DNA from 2 places in the Paenibacillus sp. FSL H7-0350 genome. Region 1 is predicted to be linked to the other one. Evidence: a T-box and tRNA genes for the amino acid it is inferred to sense, from the RefSeq annotation. Region 1 holds a T-box; the other holds one or more tRNA genes.

Region 1 (5,023 bases):
TTCTCGAATTGGGCCTGTGCATCTTCAGGAATCGCCACATCATTCTGTGGAAGCAGCGTCAGCTCGGCTACCGTAAATTCGGTAATCCCTGCGCTGCGGAAGGCTTCCTGTACTGCATGGAACTGGTCCGGTTCGGCGTATACAATTACCGCCTCATCCTCTTCCAGCACATCGCGGACATCCAGGTCTGCTTCGATTAGAAGCTCCATCACCTCATCCGCAGATTTACCTACCACCCCGATGACAGCCGTTGGATCGAACATATACGTAACCGATCCGCTGACGCCCATATTGCCGCCATTCTTGCTGAAGGTAGAACGAACCAGCGGAGCCGTACGGTTGACGTTGTTAGTCAGCGCATCGACTACAATCATCGAGCCGCTTGGACCGAAGCCCTCATAACGCAGCTCTACGTAATTCTCATCGCCGCTGCCTTTGGCTTTCTCCAGGGCACGGTCAATAATCGCTTTCGGCACATTGTAGGTCTTGGCACGCTCGAGAACCACCTTAAGCGCCCGGTTGGATTCCGGATCAGGCTCACCCTTCTTGGCAACCACATAGATTTCTACTCCGAACTTGGCGTAGACCTTACTTGTATTAGCATCCTTGGATGCTTTCTTTTCCTTAATATTATTCCATTTACGACCCATATCGTTACCGCTCGCTTTCCAACATTTGATGTTAAATAGTCCTGTACATTATACCTCTCTTCAATCAATCCCGTAAAGGGCTGTCCACACACCTTCACAAATCCAGCAAATTCAGCATCCGCTCTGTGCCCGCCGCCTGAATCAGCCAGGGCAGACGCGGACCCTCCCCGGCACCAAGCACCAGCTGATAAATGATAGTGAACAGTCTTTTTTGCCGGCTGCGCATCGTCTTCTTGTCTTCATGCTGACAAATGGCGTAGATTTCGGTCATCCGCTGCGTCTCGTCCAGCTCCCTGCTCCGTAGCAGACTGCATAAGCTCCGCAACCATTTCAGCTCTACTCCGGTAAGAGAATGATAATAAGCATAATTGGGCGAGTCTTGAATCGTCACCAGCTTGTGCGGCATCCAGTTCCTGATCCAGTATTCCGCCCGGTCCGCCACCCTCTGCAGCCGCAGCTCATCTGCATCTTCCCCGTTTCTGTTGAACATCTCCCGGAGCCTTCCCCTGTCGAAGTTAATTAAGGGAAGCAGACTGGCTACCTGACCGAAGCTAACGGTGGTTCCAGCACTCAGTGGAGAGTCGCTTAGCAGAGACAGCTCCAGCGCACCCGCAAGATCGCCCGTTAACGTGCCTGCCCGCGCTCCTGCAGCATAACGCTCGAACTCCGCATAATTGCGCAGCACATCCTCATCCAGCCCGATATGGAAGGCGGCATTCGGCTGGTATTTGGCGAACAGGAACAGGATATTCTCAGGGTCATAGACCTCTAGCAGATCATCTGGAGTGTAATTATGCCCGGAGGAGCTGGACATTTTGGCGAAGCTGCCTTTGATGCTGATGAATTCATATGGCTCATACACAGGTGGTGAATACCCGAAGATCTGCTCTGCGATGACCGCAGCCACATTATAGCTCCCTGTCTCAGACGAATGGTCACGGCCGCCCGGCTCGAATACGACCTGTTCCTGCTGCCAGCGCATCGGCCAGTCGATTTTCCAGTGCAGCTTGATATTGTCCGCCTGCGGAATATGTACGATATCGCAATGACCACAGCCGCAGCGGTAAGCCACAGTCTCCGCTGTGTCGTCGTAATCCAGAATGGTGGTCGAGTCTTTGCCGCAATGCCCGCAATAGAGATGGATGGGATAGAATGCAGCCCGTTCCTCCGCCGAACTCCCGCCTGTTTTGAATGACATCAGGATATCGTAGATCTCTCCCCGGCGGCGCAGGGCGTGCAGAATTTGCGGAGAATAACGGCCTGACTGGTATTCCCGGCTCTGATAGATGAACTCTGGCTCAATCTCAAATACCTGAAGCGCCTGCTGGAATTCCGACTCGAAATGTGCCGCATACGAAGCATGACAGCCATACGGACAAGGCACCTGCGAATAGGGAAGCCCAATATAATCAGAGAAGCCAGGGTCTACGTGGGCCGGCACTTTACGGAACCGGTCGAAGTCATCCCACGAGAAAATAAACCGCACCTCCTTCCCCGCCCGCCGCAGCGCCTTCGCCACAAATGCAGTCGTCACCACCTCGCGGAAATTCCCGATATGAACGGACCCGGACGGGCTGATCCCGGATGCACATACATACGTCTGCCGCTGCGGATGCTCCGCGATTAACCGGCTTGCCATTCTCTCTGCCCAATGCATGATAATCACCTCTACTGTTTGATATAGTTGGGTAAAAGCAAAAAAACTCCCGCGCTCAAGATTAATATCTTGAGGACGAGAGCTTGAATCAGCTTCGTGGTACCACCTCTGTTCACGGACAAGTTGCCTTATCCGCCTCTTCGGGTACGGCCATAACACTTATACCCTATCTCTGTAACGGGAGATCCCGGCATACCATCCTTGGACATCCTGTGCCCAATTCCCTATGCAGCTCGGAGACTTTTTTCAGATCAGGCGATTCGCTGCTCCCTTTCACCACTCTGGAGCTCTCTGTGAACGCTGCCGCCTGCTTACTCTTCTCTTCATCGCTTGTTGCTGTAAGTTGTTATCAGCCATTTTACGCTGGGGTGGATGGTTTTGTCAATGAAACTTAAGCTCCAAACAACGTACAACCTCACCAACACATAACTCTTCACTGACCTTTTGGAATCCTAAAGACTCATACAACAATCCGGCTATCCGGTTGTCGGGTCTATGGCCGATCATTAATCGGGTACACCCTTCGTTTCGCATATGCCCGATTAATTTCACCATGGCTTGTCTGGCATAACCCTGTCCTTGATGATGCTCATCAATCATAAGGGCAGGTATCCAGCAGTTACCGTCCTCATCGGGAGTTGTACAAAAGACAATAAATCCTACCACCACATCTCCTGAATAAATGGCCCCCAGCTCAAATTCCTGCACGAATTTTGCTTCAGCAATCCAATTAACCACCGGAGCAGGAAAAACGCTTTGTTGCTCTGGCTTCACTTTCAGCAATGTGCAATCATACCAGTTCTCGGCCGATACAGGTCGTAGTTCAATAACCATCATATTCCCTCCAGAGATATAGACTCAGTATTGAATCCGCTCCCAACATTATACTGTAGAGGGAATCCGTACGACTGGTACAGAATGGTTAAAGAAAAAGACTACAACTACGAAAAGGAGGATTGCCACCCCCGGCAATCCTCCCCACTAACTTACACCCAAACCTCATTCGCCGTCTCAATCACCAGCCGCAGCTTATCCCACTGCTCTTCTTCTGTCAAAATATTGCCTTCCTCCGAAGAGGCGAAGCCGCATTGTGTACTTAGGCATAGCTTGTTGATGTCTACATACTGTGCAGCTTCTTCGATACGCGCGATGAGCTGCTCTTTACTTTCCAGACCGCCATGCTTCGTCGTCACCAGTCCCAGCACCACGAACTGGTCCCGGATGAAGCGCAGCGGCTCGAAGTCGCCGGAGCGTTCATTGTCGTATTCGAGGAAGAACGCGTCCACGTTCGTATTCGAGAACAGCTCCTCGGCGACCGGCCCGTACCCTCCGGCGGCGAACCAGGTCGAGCGGAGATTGCCCCGGCATACATGCAAGGCAATGGTCATGTCCGCCGGGCGGCCGGCAATGCTCTCGTTGATCAGCCGGACGTAATCTTTGGCCAGCTGATCCGGGTCAACGCCCCTGCTGCGCAGATGAGCACGATGTCTGCCGCTGCACAGCGTCCCCCAGGTGGTATCATCCAGCTGCAGATAACGGCAACCGGCATCATAGAAGGCCTGAATCGCCGACCGGTACACCTGAATGATGTCGCCGTACAACGTTTCGGTATCAGAATAAATCTCGTTTCCGTTATACTCCTGCACGAAATGGAACAAAGAGGGGGAAGGAATCGTCATTTTGGCCATGGTCTCTCCGGCCATCTGCTGCAAGCTGCGGAATTCCTCGACCATAGGATGGTCCCCGAAGGCGATTTTACCGGTAATTCTGAAGCTCTCGGCCCGGTTCAACTGTTCTTTGGTAGCCCCGGGGGTACCACCAAGCGTAATCCTTCCAGTACCCTCAATCCCCAGGAAGAAGTCAAGATGCCACCAGGAGCGGCGGAATTCTCCGTCTGTGACCGCATGCAGCCCAAGCGCCTTCTCCTGCTCCAGCAGCTTCCGAATCTCCACAGTCTCAATTTCCTGCAGTTGTCCCGCAGTTAGTTCACCTTCCGCATGTAGGCTGCGCGCATTCTTGATCTCCTCTGTACGCAGGAAGCTCCCGACAATGTCGTAACGGAAGGGCGGTGCGTTTCTTGTCGATCCGATCACTGGACTGCTCATACGTCCCTCCTGCTCTTATAGTAAGAAAGATTCAAACTTAAACACATTACCCGACACCAAATCATTCAGAATATCAATATATGTAGACATAATCTCACTCGGTTTGCGGTCCTTGTGGGCGATCCAGCCGACAGAGAACACTTCCTTGCTGTCAAAAGGAATCGTGATCAGCCCCGCATCATCCAGCTCAGAGGCCATAATCCCGGTCCCCACAGTATACGAATCGCTTCCGAGCAGCAAATGAGTCAGCGTGGCCCGGTCGGTCACCTTAATATTCTTCTCAATCTGTGTGAAGCTAAGCATCTCCTCCGAGAAATGCAGCGAATTGTTATCCCCCTGCTCAAAAGTAATGTAAGGATACGGATGAATGTCCTCCGCCGTGATCCACTCTTTTGCAGCCAAAACATGTCCTGCCCGCACATAGACATGCGGATTCGTATTGAACAGCGGAGTGAACTTCAGGTTCCCGTCACTGAACAGCTTGTTCATGATCTTGTAGTTGCTCTCGTTGATATACAGAATCCCGATGTCACTGCGCAGGGTACGCACATCCTCGATGATCTCATAGGTCTGCGTCTCTCTCAAGCTGAAATTGTACTCCTGCACCTTGC
Region 2 (5,023 bases), 3.6 Mb from region 1:
CAGCGCCGTTCACTTCGGAAAGAGTTCCGTTGATAAAGTTCATTGTAGGGGAACCGATAAATCCGGCTACGAACAGGTTCGTAGGCTCATTGTACAGTTCTTCAGGGGAAGCAGCCTGCTGAATGATACCGTCGTACATAACTACGATACGGTCACCCATTGTCATTGCTTCTGTCTGGTCATGCGTTACATAGATACAAGTGGTTTCAAGGCGTTTAACCAGCTTGGTGATTTCAGCACGCATTTGACCACGAAGTTTAGCATCCAAGTTGGAAAGAGGCTCATCCATCAAGAAGACTTGTGGATCACGGACAATAGCGCGGCCTAGAGCGACACGCTGACGTTGACCACCAGACAGTGCCTTAGGTTTGCGTTCCAGCAAATGCTCGATATCCAGGATTCTTGCTGCTTCGCGCACTTTCTTGTCGATTTCTTCTTTCTTCACTTTGCGCAGTTTCAGACCAAAAGCCATGTTCTGATATACACTCATGTGCGGGTACAAGGCGTAGGATTGGAATACCATCGCGATATCACGGTCTTTAGGAGCAACGTCATTCACTACACGGTCACCAATGTACATTTTACCTTCAGAGATTTCTTCCAGACCAGCGATCATACGCAGGGTTGTGGATTTACCGCAACCGGAAGGACCAACCAGTACGAGGAATTCCTTATCTTTAATATCAAGATTGATATCGATTACTGTTGCTTTATCGGAACCCGGGTATTTTTTGAAAATATGCTCTAAACGTACGCCTGCCATTGTATTTCCCCCTCGAGTCTATTATTGGATTAGAAAATCAAACGCTTTCTTGTACACTTATCTTACCCCAGAGCCGGCCTCATGGCTATTTGTAAGGTTCACAAAAAACCTATTTTCTTTTCGTCACTTTATACAATAACATGGCAAGCTTCACAATAGCGGCATCCCCAAAGCTGCGGACATCGGCACCCGTTTCCTGTTTGATTTTGTCCAGCCTGTAGAGCAACGTGTTACGGTGAATGTACAGCTTCTTGGCGGTTTCACTGACATTGCAGTCCATTTCAAAAAAGGTATCCAGCGTCAGTAGCAGTTCCTTATCCGCCAGTACCGCTGTATAATCACCGATCTGGCCCAGCAGTTGTCTCCGCCGGTCATCTGGAATACTGTTAACCAGCCGCTCCATGTGCAGCTCCCACGGCAGATGAATGTAATCCCCTACCTGGAAGATGCGGCCAAGAATAATAGTCTCCCGCAGCAAGGCGACTGCTCCTGTCAGACCTTTAACCGGAATAATGGCTGGAGAGACTGCAAGATGAAAGACGCCCACCCACTCGCTCGCAATCAGTTCATGCAGCCCCATAGAAGTCTGTGACAGCAAATCCTCAGCACTCTCTTCCTCATCCTCTTTATCATCTCCGTCAGTGAGGAGTTCCTTACGGGCTAAAATTAACCATTCCTTATCCTGCAGAGGAACCAGCAATACATCATTCTCGAAATAACTGCGCAGCAGCTTCATTAAGGAGCGATACGTCATTTGCGGATTATGAACATTCTCGCTTACCAGCATGAAGGGAATCATATCTCCGAACAGCCGGCCCTTCAGTGAGATTTCATCCGGGATCTCCGCATCGTCCTTCTCCTGCTCCAGTTGGGCGTTCAGCCATCCGCTAAGCTGCCTTGCCTCCATCTCTCCTTCTTCCTTGAAGCCGGTTGCCTTCAGTGCTACCGCAAAATTGCGCCCGGCATAATTCACCAATTGCAGCTCAAGCGGTGACAGCCCTTCTGTCTCCACCCATACTGTTGTAACACGGCCATCATTCTCATAGAGGGGAAGCCAAAGATATCCCTCATGAATGACCGGCAATTCCTGATCCTTATCCGTACCTATGCCAAAAAGTGAAGCGGAATGCTGCCTCCCCAGCTGCTTGATTCCGGTCCTCTTTCCGGTGAGTTGCTCCAATTTTTGACGCAAACCCTCACTATCCATCATCACCATTCTCCACCACTTTTGCTTTTTTCGCTTATTTTATCATATTTTGCTGTAAAATGCGGAATTTGCGCTTATGAGCATTATTGAAACATATATCAAATACAAAAAAAGGCCACCACCTAAAGTGATGACCGTTTGATTTAAGATGAGCCATGAAGGACTCGAACCTTCGACACCCTGATTAAAAGTCAGGTGCTCTACCAACTGAGCTAATGGCTCATAAAAAGGGATGGAGGCTGATGGATTCGAACCACCGAACACGTACGTGAGCAGATTTACAGTCTGATGCGTTTGGCCACTTCGCTAAGCCTCCATGTATGGTGGCGCGGGAGGGAATCGAACCCCCGACACAAGGATTTTCAGTCCTTTGCTCTACCGACTGAGCTACCGAGCCATGAAAAAAGCCTGAAAAACAAAAAAATGGCGGAACCGACGGGATTCGAACCCGCGATCTCCTGCGTGACAGGCAGGCATGTTAGGCCAACTACACCACGGTTCCACAATTTGCTCTTAAAAATGGTGCCGGCGAGAGGACTTGAACCCCCAACCTACTGATTACAAGTCAGTTGCTCTACCAGTTGAGCTACACCGGCACGGTGTAAGGCAATACAATTCAAAAATAAAAATGGTGGAGGCTGAGGGGTTCGAACCCCCGACCCTCTGCTTGTAAGGCAGATGCTCTCCCAGCTGAGCTAAGCCTCCGGGTATGTATGGTAGCGGCAGAGGGGATCGAACCCCCGACCTCACGGGTATGAACCGTACGCTCTAGCCAGCTGAGCTACGCCGCCACACTACAAGTATTGGATTTATAATGGCGGAGAGAGAGGGATTCGAACCCTCGCACCGCTTACGCAGTCTAACCCCTTAGCAGAGGGTCCCCTTATAGCCACTTGGGTATCTCTCCAAATTAATGGTAGCCATGTAAATCCGCACAGGAACTTGATTCCTGAAAACTGAATCCGAAACGAATCTGCGTGTTAGAAATTTGGATAAGCCCTCGACCGATTAGTATTGGTCAGCTCCATGCATTGCTGCACTTCCACCTCCAACCTATCTACCTCGTCGTCTTCAAGGGGTCTTACATACTGGGAAATCTCATCTTGAGGGGGGCTTCACGCTTAGATGCTTTCAGCGCTTATCCCGTCCGTACGTAGCTACTCAGCCATGCTCCTGGCGGAACAACTGATGCACCAGCGGTACGTCCATCCCGGTCCTCTCGTACTAAGGACAGCTCCTCTCAAATTTCCTGCGCCCACGACAGATAGGGACCGAACTGTCTCACGACGTTCTGAACCCAGCTCGCGTACCGCTTTAATGGGCGAACAGCCCAACCCTTGGGACCTACTTCAGCCCCAGGATGCGATGAGCCGACATCGAGGTGCCAAACCTCCCCGTCGATGTGGACTCTTGGGGGAGATAAGCCTGTTATCCCCAGGGTAGCTTTTATCCGTTGAGCGATGGCCCTTCCATGCGGTACCACCGGATCACTAAGTCCGACTTTCGTCCCTGCTCGACTTGTAGGTCTCGCAGTCAAGCTCCCTTATGCCTTTGCACTCTGCGAATGATTTCCAACCATTCTGAGGGAACCTTTGAACGCCTCCGTTACTCTTTAGGAGGCGACCGCCCCAGTCAAACTGCCCGCCTGACACGGTCCCCGTACCGGATTACGGTACTAGGTTAGAACCTAGATACGATCAGGGTGGTATCCCAACGGCGCCTCCGCAGAAGCTTGCGCTCCTGCCTCAACGGCTCCCACCTATCCTGTACAGATCGTACCCAAATTCAATATCAAGCTGCAGTAAAGCTCCATGGGGTCTTTCCGTCTTGTCGCGGGTAACCTGCATCTTCACAGGTATTAAAATTTCACCGGATCTCTCGTTGAGACAGCGCCCAAGTCGTTACGCCATTCGTGCGGGTCAGAATTTACCTGACAAGGAATTTCGCTACCTTAGGACCGTTATAGTTACGGCCGCCGTTTACTGGGGCTTCGGTTCACAGCTTCGGGTTTAACCCCTAACCACTCCCCTTAACCTTCCAGCACCGGGCAGGCGTCAGCCCGTATACTTCGCCTTACGGCTTCGCACAGACCTGTGTTTTTGCTAAACAGTCGCTTGGGCCTTTTCACTGCGGCCCCCTCGGGCTATTCACCCTACCGAGGCACCTCTTCTCCCGAAGTTACGAGGTCATTTTGCCGAGTTCCTTAACGAGAGTTCTTCCGCGCGCCTTAGAATTCTCTTCTCGCCTACCTGTGTCGGTTTGCGGTACGGGCACCTTCTCCTGACTAGAGGCTTTTCTTGGCAGTGTGAGATCATGACCTTCGCTACTATAATTTTCGCTCCCCATCACAGCCTGGCCTTAATAGTGTGCGGATTTGCCTACACACCAGCCTCACTGCTTAGACGGACATCCATCAGTCCGCGTCACTACCCTCCTGCGTCACCCCATCGCTCATAGCGGATTACGGTGGTACAGTAATTTCAAACTGTTGTCCTTCGACTACGCCTTTCGGCCTCGCCTTAGGTCCCGACTTACCCTGAGCGGACGAGCCTTCCTCAGGAAACCTTGGGCTTTCGGCGGATCAGATTCTCACTGATCTTTTCGTTACTCATACCGGCATTCTCACTTGTATGCTGTCCAGCGCTCCTTACGGTACACCTTCAACCCACATACAACGCTCCCCTACCCCAGATGCAAAGCATCTAGCCATAGCTTCGGTGGTGTGTTTAGCCCCGTTACATTTTCGGCGCAGAGTCACTCGACCAGTGAGCTATTACGCACTCTTTCAATGGTGGCTGCTTCTAAGCCAACATCCTGGTTGTCTGTGCAACTCCACATCCTTTCCCACTTAACACACACTTGGGGACCTTAGCTGATGGTCTGGGCTGTTTCCCTTTTGACAATGGATCTTAGCACTCACTGTCTGACTCCCGGCAAGAAGTTAATGGCATTCGGAGTTTGACTGAGCTTGGTAACCCTTGCGGGCCCCGCACCCAATCAGTGCTCTACCTCCACCACTCCATTCACCGAGGCTAGCCCTAAAGCTATTTCGG

Evidence for each region. A T-box is a leader RNA that pairs with one kind of tRNA and senses whether it is charged. The one in region 1 lies ahead of lysS (lysine--tRNA ligase), so its partner is inferred to be a tRNA-Lys.
Region 2: it has a tRNA-Lys gene. The T-box ahead of lysS (lysine--tRNA ligase) is inferred to sense a tRNA for this amino acid. The anticodon was not compared.

The regions. Positions count from the first base shown of each region.
Region 1 is NZ_CP151972.1:568,843-573,865, reverse strand. It holds gene NYE24_RS02770 (YebC/PmpR family DNA-binding transcriptional regulator) at 1-650, opposite strand, end outside; gene lysS (lysine--tRNA ligase) at 745-2,307, opposite strand; T-box leader at 2,376-2,643, opposite strand; gene NYE24_RS02760 (GNAT family N-acetyltransferase) at 2,689-3,144, opposite strand; gene NYE24_RS02755 (5-methyltetrahydropteroyltriglutamate--homocysteine S-methyltransferase) at 3,294-4,412, opposite strand; gene NYE24_RS02750 (LysR family transcriptional regulator) at 4,428-5,023, opposite strand, start outside.
Region 2 is NZ_CP151972.1:4,529,378-4,534,400, reverse strand. It holds gene ugpC (sn-glycerol-3-phosphate ABC transporter ATP-binding protein UgpC) at 1-763, opposite strand, end outside; gene NYE24_RS20860 (helix-turn-helix domain-containing protein) at 873-1,955, opposite strand; tRNA gene NYE24_RS20855 (tRNA-Lys) at 2,120-2,192, opposite strand; tRNA gene NYE24_RS20850 (tRNA-Tyr) at 2,204-2,286, opposite strand; tRNA gene NYE24_RS20845 (tRNA-Phe) at 2,292-2,367, opposite strand; tRNA gene NYE24_RS20840 (tRNA-Asp) at 2,395-2,472, opposite strand; tRNA gene NYE24_RS20835 (tRNA-Thr) at 2,491-2,566, opposite strand; tRNA gene NYE24_RS20830 (tRNA-Val) at 2,600-2,675, opposite strand; tRNA gene NYE24_RS20825 (tRNA-Met) at 2,685-2,761, opposite strand; tRNA gene NYE24_RS20820 (tRNA-Ser) at 2,786-2,877, opposite strand; rRNA gene NYE24_RS20815 (23S ribosomal RNA) at 2,959-5,023, opposite strand, start outside.